Regions from separate parts of the Streptomyces sp. 11-1-2 genome, predicted to be linked through region 1. Evidence: predicted binding sites of a transcription regulator. Region 1 holds the regulator's gene; the other holds the start of a gene.
What was found. Region 1 encodes HrcA, which represses chaperone genes, less so after heat shock. Its sites were predicted from a motif close to TTNGCACTCNGNNNNNCNGAGTGCNAA; they were not measured.
Positions count from the first base shown of each region.

Region 2: a site for HrcA is predicted at 1,539-1,565, ahead of CGL27_RS29125 (FmdB family zinc ribbon protein). Genes of this name have one in related genera too.

Region 1 is NZ_CP022545.1:4,135,768-4,139,171, forward strand. It holds gene dnaJ (molecular chaperone DnaJ) at 1-934, opposite strand, end outside; gene hrcA (heat-inducible transcriptional repressor HrcA) at 935-1,951, opposite strand; gene CGL27_RS17670 (MBL fold metallo-hydrolase) at 2,116-2,838, shown strand; gene CGL27_RS17675 (DUF3097 domain-containing protein) at 2,924-3,404, shown strand, end outside.
Region 2 is NZ_CP022545.1:6,792,573-6,795,976, reverse strand. It holds gene CGL27_RS29130 (potassium/proton antiporter) at 1-1,386, shown strand, start outside; gene CGL27_RS29125 (FmdB family zinc ribbon protein) at 1,576-1,947, shown strand; gene CGL27_RS29120 (S-methyl-5'-thioadenosine phosphorylase) at 2,045-2,890, shown strand; gene CGL27_RS29115 (hypothetical protein) at 3,074-3,404, shown strand, end outside.

The DNA of each region.
Region 1 (3,404 bases):
CGCCGCGCTGGTGTAGCGGGATCGACTGGCCGGACTGGGTGCCGGGCCGGATGTCGACCTCCTCCATGCCGTCCAGCGTCTCCAGCGGAACCTTGGTGCCCAGCGACGCCGCCGTCATCGGGATGGTCACCGTGCAGTGCATATCGTCACCGCGCCGCTGGAAGACCGGGTGCGGGACCTCGTGGATCTCCACGTACAGGTCGCCCGCCGGGCCGCCGCCCGGTCCGACCTCGCCCTCACCGGCCAACTGGATCCTGGTGCCGTTGTCCACACCGGCGGGGATCTTCACGGTCAGGGTGCGCCGCGAGCGGATCCGGCCGTCGCCCGCGCACTCCGGGCACGGAGTCGGCACCACGGTGCCGAAGCCCTGGCACTGGGGGCACGGCCGCGAGGTCATGACCTGGCCCAGGAAGGACCGCGTCACCTGGGAGACCTCACCGCGGCCACGGCACATGTCACAGGTCTGCGCCGAGGTGCCCGGCGCCGCGCCCTCGCCGCTGCACGTGGTGCAGACGACCGCGGTGTCGACCTGGATGTCCTTGGTGGTCCCGAACGCGGCCTCGCTGAGCTCCACGTCCAGCCGGATCATCGCGTCCTGACCGCGCCGGGTCCTGGAGCGCGGACCGCGCTGCGAGGCGGTCCCGAAGAACGCGTCCATGATGTCGGAGAAGTTGCCGAAGCCCCCTCCGAAGCCGCCGGCACCACCGCCGCCCGCCCCGGACATCGGGTCCCCGCCCAGGTCGTAGACCTGCTTCTTCTGTGGGTCCGACAAGACCTCGTAAGCGGCGTTGATCTCCTTGAACCGCTCCTGGGTCTTCGGATCCGGGTTCACATCCGGATGCAGCTCGCGTGCGAGCCGGCGGAATGCCTTCTTGATCTGGTCCTGCGAGGCATCACGCGGCACGCCCAGGACTGCGTAGTAGTCCGTCGCCACTTACGACTCCGCCAGGATCTGTCCGACGTAACGTGCCACTGCGCGTACCGCTCCCATCGTTCCGGGGTAGTCCATGCGGGTCGGTCCGACCACGCCGAGTTTGGCGACCGCCTCGTCGCCGGAACCGTAGCCGACCGCGACGACCGAGGTGGCGTTGAGCCCCTCGTGAGCATTCTCATGCCCGATCCGCACGGTCATACCCGAGTCCTTGGCCTCGCCCAGCAACTTGAGGAGGACGACATGCTCCTCGAGTGCCTCCAGGACGGGCCGGATCGTCAGGGGGAAATCATGCACGAAACGCGTGAGGTTCGCGGTGCCGCCGATCATCAGCCGCTCCTCGGTCTCCTCCACAAGCGTCTCGAGCAAGGTCGACAGCACGATCGAGACGGTCCCCCGGTCCTCCTGTTCGAAGGACTCCGGAAGATCCTGCACCAACTGCGGCACATCCGCGAAACGCCGACCCACGACCCGGCTGTTGAGCCGGGCGCGCAGATCGGCCAGCGAGTCCTCGGTGATCGGGGTGGGGCAGTCCACCATGCGCTGCTCCACCCGGCCGGTATCCGTGATCAGCACCAGCATCACCCGGGCCGTGGCCAGCGGCAGCAGCTCCACATGGCGCACCGTCGAACGGGTCAGCGACGGATACTGCACCACCGCCACCTGCCGGGTCAGCTGCGCCAGCAGCCGGACCGTGCGGCCCACCACGTCATCGAGGTCGACCGCGCCGTCCAGGAAGTTCTGAATGGCCCGCCGCTCCGGGCTGGACAGCGGCTTCACTCCCGCCAGCTTGTCCACGAAGAGGCGATAGCCCTTGTCCGTGGGGATCCGCCCGGCGCTCGTATGCGGCTGGGCGATGAACCCCTCGTCCTCCAGAGCGGCCATGTCGTTACGCACCGTGGCCGGGGAGACCCCCAGCCGGTGCCGCTCGGTGAGCGCCTTGGAGCCGACCGGCTCCTCCGTCCCCACATAGTCCTGGACAATGGCACGCAGCACCTCGAGTCTGCGTTCGCTGAGCACCCCGCGCACCTCCAGTCCAGCGGTCTCATCAGGTCGTCCGCCTGGCACTCACCGGGCACGAGTGCCAGAACCCCTCTGCCAGTGTACGGCGGGGTGCGGTGGCATGGGCAAGAGCCGCCGCTGGCAGCAACTCTCCCCCATCCCCGTTGAGCTAGCGTCGCGGTATGGAGACGTGTTGGGAAGAGGCAGGCTGGGAGCGGCTCGCACCCGGTGTGGCCCGCCGTCGGATGCCGGAGTGGGACGAGACGGTCGGCGTGGTCGTCGGCCGGACCGGCATCCTCGTCGTGGACACCGGCGCGACCCTGCGCGCCGGGGCCGAGCTGCGCGCCCTGATCACCCGGCTGACCGGCCGCCGCCCCACCCGGATCGCGCTCACCCATCCGCACTTCGACCACGTCCTGGGCTCGGCCGCCTTCGCGGGCTGCGAGGTGTACGGGGCCACGGGCATGGACGAGCTGCTGCGCCGTGAGCGGGAGACGCTGCGCGAGGACGCGATCCGCCACGGAGTGGACCGGGACGCCGCCACCGAGGCCGTGGACCATCTGGTCGGCCCGCACCACCTGGTCTCCGGGGAGCTCACCCTCGACCTGGGCGACCGGCCGGTGCTGCTGGCCAATGTGGGGCCCGGCCACACCGCCCATGACCTGGCCGTTCTGGTGCCCGGCCGGCCCGAGGTGGTCTTCTGCGGCGATCTGGTGGAGGAGTCCGGCACGCCGCAGGCCGGGCCCGACGCGATCCCCGGCCGCTGGCCCGCCGCCCTCGACCGGCTGCTCGCCCTCGGCGGCCCGGACGCGCGGTACGTCCCGGGGCACGGCTCGGTCGTGGACGCCGGGTTCGTCCGGGCCCAACGCGACGAACTGGCGGCCCGCTTCGGCGCGTCTCTCTAGGCGTCCACCTAGCCGCCCAACTAGGCGTCCACCTAGTTGTCCGCACTTCAGGAGTGGGCGGTCGGCGCGCGCTATCGTCATCCGGATGCGACAGTACGACCCGGACCTGACCCCGCCCTGGAAGCGGCAGCGGCCCGCCCCCGAGGTCCCCGCCGAACCGGACCTCGTCGTGGAGGAGGTCACCACCGGCTTCTGCGGCGCCGTGATCCGCTGCGAGAAGACCGCCGAGGGACCCACGGTCACTCTGGAGGACCGCTTCGGAAAACATCGTGTCTTCCCCATGGAGCCGCGCGGTTTTCTGCTCGAAGGGCGTGTCGTCACCCTCGTACGCCCGCGCGCGGCGGCGCCCAGCGCGCCCCAGCGCACGGCCTCGGGGTCGATCGCCGTTCCGGGAGCGCGCGCGAGGGTCGCCCGTGCGGGGCGCATCTATGTCGAGGGGCGCCATGACGCGGAGCTGGTGGAGCGGGTCTGGGGCGACGATCTGCGCATCGAGGGCGTCGTCGTGGAGTACCTGCAGGGCGTCGACGACCTGCCCGCCATCGTCGATGACTTCTCCCCCGGCCCGG
Region 2 (3,404 bases), 2.7 Mb from region 1:
CTGCTGATCTATCTCGGGATCGGCGTCGCGATCGGCACGGACGGGATCGGCGTCACCTTCAACGACGCCGAGCTGACGCAGGTCCTCGGCTACGCCGCGCTGGTCGTCATCCTGGCCGAAGGCGGTCTCGGCACGAAGTGGGGCGAGATCAAACCCGCCCTGCCGGCGGCCGCCGTCCTGTCCACCGTGGGTGTCGCGGTGAGCGTGGGGCTCACCGCGACCGCAGGGCACTATGTGGTGGGACTGGACTGGCGACAGGCGCTGATCATCGGCGCGGTGGTGTCGTCCACGGACGCGGCGGCGGTCTTCTCGGTGCTGCGCACGGTGCCGCTGCCCAAGCGGCTCACGGGCATCCTGGAGGCCGAGTCGGGCTTCAACGACGCCCCCGTGGTGATCCTGGTGGTCGCCTTCTCCAGCCAGGGCCACATGGAGTCCTGGTACGCCCTGATCGGCACGATCGCCCTGGAGCTGGCGATCGGCGCGGTGATCGGCCTCGCGATCGGCTGGCTGGGCGCGTACGGGCTGCGGCATGTGGCACTGCCCGCCTCGGGTCTGTACCCGATCGCGGTGATCGCCATCGCGGTGACCGCCTACGCGGGCGGTGCGCTGGCACACGGGTCCGGCTTCCTCGCCGTCTACCTCGCCGCGCTCCTTATGGGCAACGCACGGCTGCCGCACTGGCCGGCGACGCGCGGCTTCGCCGAGGGGCTGGGCTGGCTCGCCCAGATCGGGATGTTCGTCCTGCTGGGACTGCTGGTCACCCCGCATGAGCTGGGCGATGACGTCCTGCCCGCCCTCGCGGTCGGGCTGGTGCTGACCGTGGTGGCCCGGCCGGTGTCGGTCCTGCTCAGCACGGCGCCGTTCCCGCTGCTCTGGCGGGAGAAGGCGCTGCTGTCCTGGGCCGGGCTGCGCGGGGCGGTGCCGATCGTCCTGGCGACCATCCCGGTGGTCAGCGATGTGCCCGGCAGCAGCCGGATCTTCAACATCGTCTTCGTGCTGGTGATCGTCTACACCCTGGTCCAGGGGCCGACGCTGCCCTGGCTCGCCACCCGGCTGCGGCTCGAGGAACCCGAGCCGGCCGACCTGGGCATCGAATCGGCGCCCCTGGAACGGCTGCGCGGCCATCTGCTGTCGGTGTCGATCCCCCAGGCGTCCAAGATGCACGGCGTCGAGGTCGGCGAGCTGCGGCTGCCCACGGGAGCCGCGGTCACCCTGGTGGTCCGGGGCGGGACCAGCTTCGTACCACTGCCCTCGACGATGCTGCGGCGCGGTGACGAGCTGCTCGTGGTGGCCACGGACCCGGTGCGCGACGCGGCGGAACGGCGGCTGCGGGCGGTGGGCCGGGGCGGCAAGCTGGCGGGCTGGCTGGGCACGGGAGCGGGCTGAGGGGGCGGGAGCGGGGGCCCGCCGGGGCTCGCGAGGGCCCGGAACGAGAGCCGGGACCGGGAGCCGGCAGCGGGCCTCGGACGGTGGGTTCGGTCACCGTATATCCCGTCCCAGTGGACTGACGCGCAGGAATACTGCACTATGGAGCGTCGTTAGCACTCATTGAGTGAGAGTGCCAGGAGGAAGAACGTGCCGACCTACCAGTACCAGTGCACCGAGTGCGGCGAGGGCCTCGAGGCGGTGCAGAAGTTCACCGACGACGCGCTCACCGAGTGCCCCAACTGCGAGGGACGCCTGAAGAAGGTGTTTTCCGCGGTCGGCATCGTGTTCAAGGGCTCCGGGTTCTACCGGAACGACAGCCGCTCCTCTTCCAGCAGCACGAGCGGCGGTTCCAGCAAGTCGGCGGCGAAGAGCGACAGCTCCGACTCGTCGTCTTCCTCGTCTTCGTCCTCGGACTCTTCTTCCTCGTCCTCCTCCTCGACGTCTTCGTCGTCGGGGTCTTCGTCGTCCTCGGCGCCCTCCTCGTCTTCGTCGTCTTCGTCGTCGAGTTCGGCCGCCTGACCCGGCCACCTCTCTTCGGCTTCATCGGCACCCCGCCGCCTCCACCGGGAGGAGGCGGGGTGTCGTTCGTGCGGACGCGGGTGGCTAGGGTGATCGCATGGTCGAGACCAGCAGGCAAGCAGACATAGGGGTCATCGGGGGATCGGGGTTCTACACGTTCCTCGACGACGTGACCGAGATCACTGTGGAGACTCCCTATGGGGCGCCGAGCGACTCGCTCGTCCTCGGCGACATCAAGGGGCGACGGGTCGCCTTCCTCCCGCGGCACGGCCGCAAGCACCACCTGCCGCCGCACCGCATCAACTACCGCGCCAACCTCTGGGCCCTGCGCTCGCTCGGGGTGCGGCAGGTCTTCGGCCCGTGCGCGGTGGGCGGGCTGCGGCCGGAGCACGGACCCGGAACGCTGCTCGTCCCCGACCAGCTGGTGGACCGCACGAAGGCGCGTACGCAGACCTACTTCGACGGCGAGCCGCTGCCGGACGGCCGGATTCCGAACGTGGTGCACACCACCTTCGCCGACCCGTACTGCCCGGTGGGGCGGAACGCGGCCGTGGACGCGGCGCGCGGACGCGGCTGGGAGCCGGTAGACGGCGGGACGATGTGCGTGATCGAGGGGCCGCGCTTCTCCACCCGGGCCGAATCGCGCTGGCATGCGGCGCAGGGCTGGTCGGTGGTCGGCATGACGGGCCACCCGGAGGCGGTGCTCGCCCGTGAACTGGGGCTCTGCTACACCTCGTTGACGCTGGTCACCGACCTGGACGCGGGAGTGGAGACCGGTGAGGGCGTCACCCACACCGAGGTGCTGAAGGTCTTCGGGGAGAACGTGGGCCGACTGCGTGAGGTGCTCTTCGACGCGGTGGGCAAGCTGCCGGAGACCTCCGCGCGGGACTGTCTGTGCACCCACGCCCACGACGGCTGGGACCTGGGGATAGAGCTTCCGTAGGGGCGGTGCGGGGTGGACGGGTAGACGCGCACGGCGGCCACTGTGGGGCGGGTGTCGCTCGCCTGGGTGACCGAGTTGTCCACAGCCCGGTGGCCGTCCACAGGCCCAAGCGGGATCGGGTGGGGGCGGGCATGGTGAGGGGGCCAGAAGCACTCGGTCCCTCACGGCAGGCGGTGATGTGCCATGTCCCATCCGTCCCCCACCCTCGCGTTACCCCGCTCCGCTCCCCCGGCCCGCGCGGTGCCCCGCTTCGATCCGGTGCGCACCGAGCGCTCCGGCGGATTCCGGCTGCGGCGGGCCGTGCGGCGGCGGCGCCGCACGATGGCGGCCGGGCTGGCGCTGACGGCCGCCGCACTCGCGGCCGCGGCACCGCCCGGCCGGGGCCACACGGACACGGAGTCCTCGCGGGCGCCCGCTCCGGCGGGCGAGGAGCGGCGGGGCGGCCCGCGCCCCGCCATGGTGTCGGCGCCGGTCCGGATCGCCGACGCGGCTGCGGTGCGGCTGCTGCACCGCG